2 regions of the Plantactinospora sp. WMMB782 genome follow, and region 2 is predicted to be linked to the other one. Evidence: riboswitches for the same ligand, from Rfam matches in the RefSeq annotation. Region 2 holds a riboswitch; the other holds the start of a gene.

Region 1 (3,404 bases), 2.3 Mb from region 2:
GGCGACCCCGGGTCGGGGGTCAGGCGGCGGCGAGGGCCGGGATCACCGAGTCCGGGACCCAGCGCGACCGCTGGCAGGGCGACCAGCCGCGGCAGCGCGGGCTGAGCACGGAGCAGAGCCGCTGCTCGGAGAGGACCTCGCCGTCCTCGTTCTCCCGCACCTCGTGGTGCACCGGTCGGATGGTGCCGTCCGCCGCCACCAGCAGGTGCCGTCCGGCGTCGAGGGTGTCGTCCGGCAGCAGGCAGGCCCGGCCCAGCCGCCGGGCGAACGCCGCGACGGCGCCCACCTCCGGCAGCCCCGCCGGCACCCCGTAGCAGTCGACGGAGGTCGGAAAGTCCCCGGGACGGTGCCACACGTCGACAAGCAGCGCGCCGGACGGCACCCGGGCCGGGTCGACCCCGCCGAGCGGCAGCACCGGTACGTCGAGCGCGTCGGCAAGCGCGAGGCGGATCTCCGAGGCGGCGACGCGCCTCTCCGTCCTCCAGTTCCACAGCTCGATCATTGCCGCCTCCTCGCCGTAATCGTTCGTGGCTGGATGCCGGTCCCACCTCGGGCATCCCCCGTCGGGCCGGATCACCCCTGGTGCCTGGGTGTAACGGCCTCACCCACGATGGTGCCGGGCACACCGGGTCGAGAGCGGCTAAGTTACCGGTCTGTGACCATATCCGCCGAAATAGACGAGCCTTGACTACCTATTGTAGTCGGAGCGGCACCTCGTTCCGGTGCGGCCTCGCCGGTGACGCTCACCCAGCGTGGCCTGTGTCGCCGGCCGGTCGGGCACCGGACAGTTCCTCAACCGACCATGCTCCGACCTGGACGGGTGCCGGAGCCGGGCTCCTCGGTCCGACTGGCGACCCGGGGACGACTGCTGAGATCCACGACACGCCCGACACACCATCTGGTGTTGCCCATCTGCCATCACACCCAGATATGGTGTTGCCCGCAGCTGGTTCGGCCGTCCTGACTGGTCGGTCGAGGCAACAGGGAACCCGGTGGAAGTCCGGGACTGCCCCGCAGCGGTGAGTGGGAACGACCGCCGTCAACCAAGCACTGGACCAGCCGGTCCGGGAAGCGACGGCCAGTAGGCGACGCCCCGGCGTCCTGCCCACGAGTCCGAAGACCTGCCAGCGCGCCGTACGCCGACCGGTGTGCGGCGGTCGGAGGCCGCGCGGGACGGCCGACGCCGGAGCCGGACGCGGTTGTCGCCGCGGGCCGGTGGCGTCCTCCCGCGCGCCCGACGACCTCGGGCGAGGCGTGAGGAGAGGGCCATGACGGTCGCGCAGGAGCAGACCGCTGTGCCGGAGCAGGATGCCGTTGGTTCGGGGCAGGCTGCGGGGCGGGAGCAGGTCGTGGTGCCGGAGCAGCGCCGGCAGGTCATGCGGGTCCGCAAGCGGAACGGCGACCTGGAGTCGGTGGACGTCAACAAGATCGTCCGGGCCGTGCAGCGCTGGGTCGACGACCTGGCCGAGGTGGATCCGCTGCGCGTGGCGACCAAGACGATAAGCGGGCTGTACGACGGGGCGACCACCGCCGAACTGGACAGGCTCTCGATCCAGACGGCGGCGGAACTGATCGGCACGGAGCCGCAGTACTCGAAACTGGCGGCCCGGCTGCTGGCCGCGTTCGTGGACAAGGAGGTACGCGGCCAGGGGGTGGCCAGCTTCAGCCAGTCCATCCGGTACGCGCACGGCCTGGGCCTGATCGGCGACGACACGGCCGCGTTCGTGGCCCGCCACGCCCGCAAGCTCGACGACGCCGTCGACCCGGACGGCGACCGGCGGTTCGAGTACTTCGGGCTGCGTACCGTCGCCGACCGTTACCTGCTGCGGCATCCCGAGACCCGGCTGGTGGTGGAGACGCCCCAGCACTGGCTGCTGCGGGTCGCCTGCGGACTGTCCCGGACGCCGGGCGAGGCGATCGGGTTCTACCGGCTGATGTCGTCGCTTGCCTACCTGCCGAGTTCGCCGACGCTGTTCAACTCCGGCACCCGGCACACCCAGATGTCGTCCTGTTTCCTGGTCGACTCGCCGCGCGACGAGCTGGACTCGATCTACGAGCGCTACCACCAGGTGGCGAAGCTGTCCAAGTTCTCCGGTGGCATCGGCATCTCCTGGTCCCGGGTGCGGGGTCGGGGCGCGCTGATCCGGGGCACCAACGGGCGGTCGAACGGAATCGTGCCGTTCCTCAAGACGCTCGACGCCGGGGTGGCGGCGGTGAACCAGGGCGGCCGGCGCAAGGGCGCGGCCTGCGTCTACCTGGAGCCGTGGCACCCGGACATCGAGGAGTTCCTGGAACTGCGGGACAACACCGGCGAGGAGGCCCGGCGTACCCACAATCTCAACCTGGCGAACTGGATCCCGGACGAGTTCATGCGCCGGGTCGAGTCCGACGGCGACTGGTCGCTCATCGACCCGTCCGACGCGCCCGAACTGCCCGACCTGTTCGGGGACGCCTTCGACGAGGCGTACCGGGCGGCCGAGAAGAAGGCCGTGCGGACCGTGCAGGCCCGGGAGCTGTACGGGCGGATGATGCGCACCCTCGCGCAGACCGGCAACGGGTGGATGACGTTCAAGGACGCCTCGAACCGGCTCTCCAACCAGACCGGCGAGCCGGGCAACACCATCCACCTGTCGAATCTCTGCACCGAGATCCTGGAGGTCAACAGCGACACCGAGACCGCGGTCTGCAACCTCGGCTCGGTCAACCTGGCCGCGCACGTCACCGCCGAGGGGGTCGACTGGGCGAAGCTGCGCGACACCGTACGCACGGCCGTGGTGTTCCTGGACCGGGTGATCGACATCAACTACTACCCGGCGGCGCAGGCGGCGGCGTCGAACCCCCGCTGGCGGCCGGTCGGGCTCGGGCTGATGGGCCTGCAGGACGCGTTCTTCACGCTGCGTCTGCCATTCGACTCACCGCAGGCCCGGGAGCTGTCGACCCGGGTCCAGGAGGAGGTCTTCCTTACCGCGTTGGAGACCTCGGCCGGGCTGGCGGAGCGGTTCGGGCCGCATCCGGCGTACCCGCAGACCCGGGCGGCCCGGGGTGAGCTGCACCCGGAGCTGTGGGGTGCGGAGCCGGCCCAGGCCCAGCGGTGGGCCGCGCTGCGGTCGACGATCGCCGCGCACGGCCTGCGCAACTCGCTGCTTGTCGCGATCGCCCCGACGGCGACGATCGCCTCGATCGCCGGCTGCTACGAGTGCATCGAGCCGCAGGTCTCCAACCTGTTCAAGCGCGAGACGATGTCCGGGGAGTTCCTCCAGATCAACACCTATCTGGTACGCGAGCTGAAGGCGCGCGGACTCTGGACGGCGCCGATCCGCGACCAGATCAAGCGGGCCGACGGCTCGGTGCAGGGCATCTCCGAGCTGCCGGCGGAGGTACGGGAACTGTTCCGCACGGCGTGG
Region 2 (3,404 bases):
CCCTGCACGGATACGACCCATCGGGCCGCCGCGTGGGCGGCGAGGGGGCGATCGGCGGACAGTAGTGCCTGGATCGCCAGCGCGGTGGCGTCCACGTCGCTGACGCAGGTCGGCTGGGCGAACTGGAGGGGAAAGCCGCCGTCGGGGCAGTGGCTGCCGGCCAGGAAGGAAATCGCCGCCGTCGGTGCTCCACCGGCCCGGTCGAGTGCCAGCACAGCAAAGGATTGGCTGAACATGTTGCTGAAGTCGCCGAACGCGGACCGGTCGGTAAACCTGCCGCCGGGTGCCATCAGACCGTTGAGCCGAGCGATCAGGTCGACGCCGCCGAACGCGGCCGGGTTCAGGCCGCGAACCTGCGCGCCGAGGGCGAGTTTGGCGGTCGCTCCGACATAGGCTTCGGTGCCGTCGCCGATGTAGCCGCCGGTGACCGCCGGTTGCGCCAACCAGGTGGTGGCGTTGGTGGCGTTCGTGTCGGCGACTTTCGCGGCGGCGAAGGCGAAGATCGCGTCGAGGGTGAGTCCCTGGTCCGGGTAGGCGACGCCGTCGAAGACGACCTCGAACCGCTCACCGTCGACCATCTGACGTGCGAGCCATCCCGCGGCGGCGTCGACACGGTTGAGCGTGGGCTGTGCGGCGGCGGGTCGGGCGACGAGCGTGGACAGGGTGAGAGCGACGAGTATGCCGGCGAGCAGGGTGCGGGTGCGGTGCCGGAGGAGGACGGCCATCTATCGAGGCCTTTCCGGCCGACGGTCGACGCGACCCGGAACGTCCCGGGCGGCTCCGACCCGTGGGCCACGACGGGTGAAGGAACCTTGCGGTGCGTCGGTGGGTGTTCGGGCTCACGGCGAATGTTCGCCGCCTACCGTTGCGGGCCAGCGCCGGCTTGTTACCGGACTTCCCCCATTGACGCACAGACATGACGATGTTGCAGTCAGTGTGTCCATCCTGGCTCGTGCCGTCAACCACCGGGCCGACACCGACAGGATTGACACGAGTCGCGGGACGTCCCACCGCCGCGAAGTCGGGAGCGACCTCCGCCGCCCAACCTGCGGCTGCGGGTCGACCCGTCCCGTACCCGAACGGTCGCACCGTGTTCCGGCAGGCAAAAGGTGATCTCACAGCTGTCTGCCGCCGAGGTACTGCTTCCGACGGTCGAGGCCGTAGAATACGAGCCGGTGCTGGTACGCCCTGGCCCTCACCGGCCCGGACGTCGTAAGAGGGAACCCGGTGCGACTCCGGGGACTGCCCCGCAGCGGTGAGTGGGAACGACCGCCGTCACACGCACTGGACGACGTCAGGCGTCTGGGAAGCGACGGCCACTAGGCGACCGGTCCGTTCGGTCATGCCCACGAGTCCGAAGACCTGCCCGCATCGCGTGCGCGACACCCCGCACGCCGCCGTCGGTCCCGTGGGAGGACCAAGGCGAGGCTGGTCGAACCACCGAGCCTGCCGCCGCCCCCTCCGCGACGACCTCGCAAGGAGGATGGTGAGCAGATGCCCTCGTCGCCGCCTGACACGCCCGTCTCCGCAAGTGGATTCGCCGCGGCATGGCATGCCGCGGCAGGACGCGAACGGGACGAATTCCATCTCCCGGACGAGGATTCGCTGCGGACGCTGGCGTCACACATCGGCCCCGGGGAGAGTGTTCTCGACATCGCGGCAGGATCGTTCGCGGTGGTGGCGGCCATGGCCGGAGCGCATGTCACGGTGATCGACCCCGCCCCGGAACGGCTTGCCCGGGTGGCGGACGAGGCCGCCCGACTCGCCGTCACCGTCGATCCGGTACTCGCTAATTGGCCACAGGTGGCGGTCGCGCATCACGACGTGGTGGTGAGCGTCGGAACGCTGCGCCAGCACCGCGATCTGCCGGCGGCACTGCGCGCGATGGTGCTGCACGCCGACCGGCTGGTCCTCTGCGCCGACGACCCCGGTATGCCCGCACCGCACGAAGAGGTGATGGCGGCCCTCACCGGCGAGCCGCTGCTCCGGCGACCGCCACGTCACCTGCTGATCGCGGGAGTGCTGGCCGAGCTCGGCCTGACAGCGGACGTTCGGATAGTGACCGGCGTGCACACCGTCACCGCGCCGCACCGCGCCGAGCTGGCCCGGCGGCTGGCCGGTGGGCCGCTGCCGCAACGGACCGGCGAGCGGCTGTTGGATCTGCTCGCGCCGATGCTCAGCCGGACGTCGACGGAAGGCTGGCGCTATCGCTGTCCGCGTCGGACGGGCCTGGTGGTGTGTCCGGTGTGAGCGCCGCGCCGGCGGGCCGGGCGAAGCTGTCAAGCAGTCGCTCGGCGGCCAGCGCCGGAGTGAGGGTACCGTCGACGACCTGCCGCTCCACCTCAGGCGCGAGTGCCCGCACCGCCGGGTGCGTGTGCAGCCGGTCGAGCACCTCGGTGCGGACCATTGCCCAGACCCAGCCAATCTGCTGGCGGCGACGCCGCTCGGCCAGAGCGCCGGAGGCGGCGAGGGTGTCCTGGTGGCGACGGACCTGTTGCCACACCTCGTCCAGTCCAGTCTCCTCCGTGGCGCTACAGGTGACTACCGGTGGTATCCAGTTTCCGTCGACGGGGTGCAGGAAGCGCAACGCCCCGGCGAGTTCACGGGCCGCACGGCGGGCGTCGACCGCGTGCGGCCCGTCGGCCTTGTTCACCGCGATGATGTCGGCGAGCTCGAGTACGCCCTTCTTGATTCCTTGCAACTGGTCGCCGGTGCGGGCAAGGGTGAGCAGAAGGAACGAATCGACCATGTCCGCGACCGCGAACTCGGACTGGCCAACGCCGACGGTCTCGACCAGCACCACGTCGTAGCCGGCGGCCTCGACCACCACGATCGCCTCCCGGGTGGCCCTGGCCACGCCGCCCAGGGTGCCGGCGGCCGGTGACGGCCGGACGAACGCGGCCGGGTCGACGGCGAGCCGGGTCATCCGGGTCTTGTCGCCGAGGATGCTGCCGCCGGTCCGGTGGGACGACGGATCGACCGCGAGCACCGCGACCCGGTGGCCCTCGGCGGTCAACCGACTGCCGAGAGCGTCGATGAAGGTGGACTTACCGACCCCGGGCACGCCGGTGATCCCGATTCGCCGGGCGCCTCCGGACGCCGGGGTGAGAGCCACCAACAGCCGTTGCGCCGCCACCCGGTGATCGGGTCGAGTTGATTCGACCAATGTGATGGCTCGGGCGATCCAGGCCACTGACCCGCTACGCACACCGGCCACGTACGCCGCCACGTCGGGGGTCCGACGCCCCGCGTCGCTCATAGCGGCGGATGCCCGAGTTGCTGTCCCAGCTTGCCGAGCAGATCCAGGGCCGCGTCGGCGACGACGGTGCCCGGCGGGAAGATCGCCGCCGCGCCCGCCTCACGCAGCGCGTCGAAGTCCTGCGGCGGGATCACCCCACCGACGA

The links. A riboswitch is a leader RNA that binds a small molecule or an ion and turns the genes downstream of it on or off. The one in region 2 is predicted to bind cobalamin.
Region 1: it holds a riboswitch for cobalamin, as region 2 does, so the genes downstream of both, ACN28A_RS24115 (ribonucleoside-diphosphate reductase subunit alpha) here and ACN28A_RS33950 (hypothetical protein) in region 2, are expected to answer to the same signal.

The regions. Positions count from the first base shown of each region.
Region 1 is NZ_JBMHMC010000007.1:4,874,206-4,877,609, reverse strand. It holds gene ACN28A_RS24120 (hypothetical protein) at 20-502, opposite strand; cobalamin riboswitch at 931-1,143, shown strand; gene ACN28A_RS24115 (ribonucleoside-diphosphate reductase subunit alpha) at 1,269-3,404, shown strand, end outside.
Region 2 is NZ_JBMHMC010000007.1:7,151,973-7,155,376, forward strand. It holds gene ACN28A_RS33945 (peptidase) at 1-725, opposite strand, end outside; cobalamin riboswitch at 808-931, opposite strand; cobalamin riboswitch at 1,163-1,384, shown strand; gene ACN28A_RS33950 (hypothetical protein) at 1,687-2,250, shown strand; gene meaB (methylmalonyl Co-A mutase-associated GTPase MeaB) at 2,177-3,259, opposite strand; gene scpA (methylmalonyl-CoA mutase) at 3,256-3,404, opposite strand, start outside.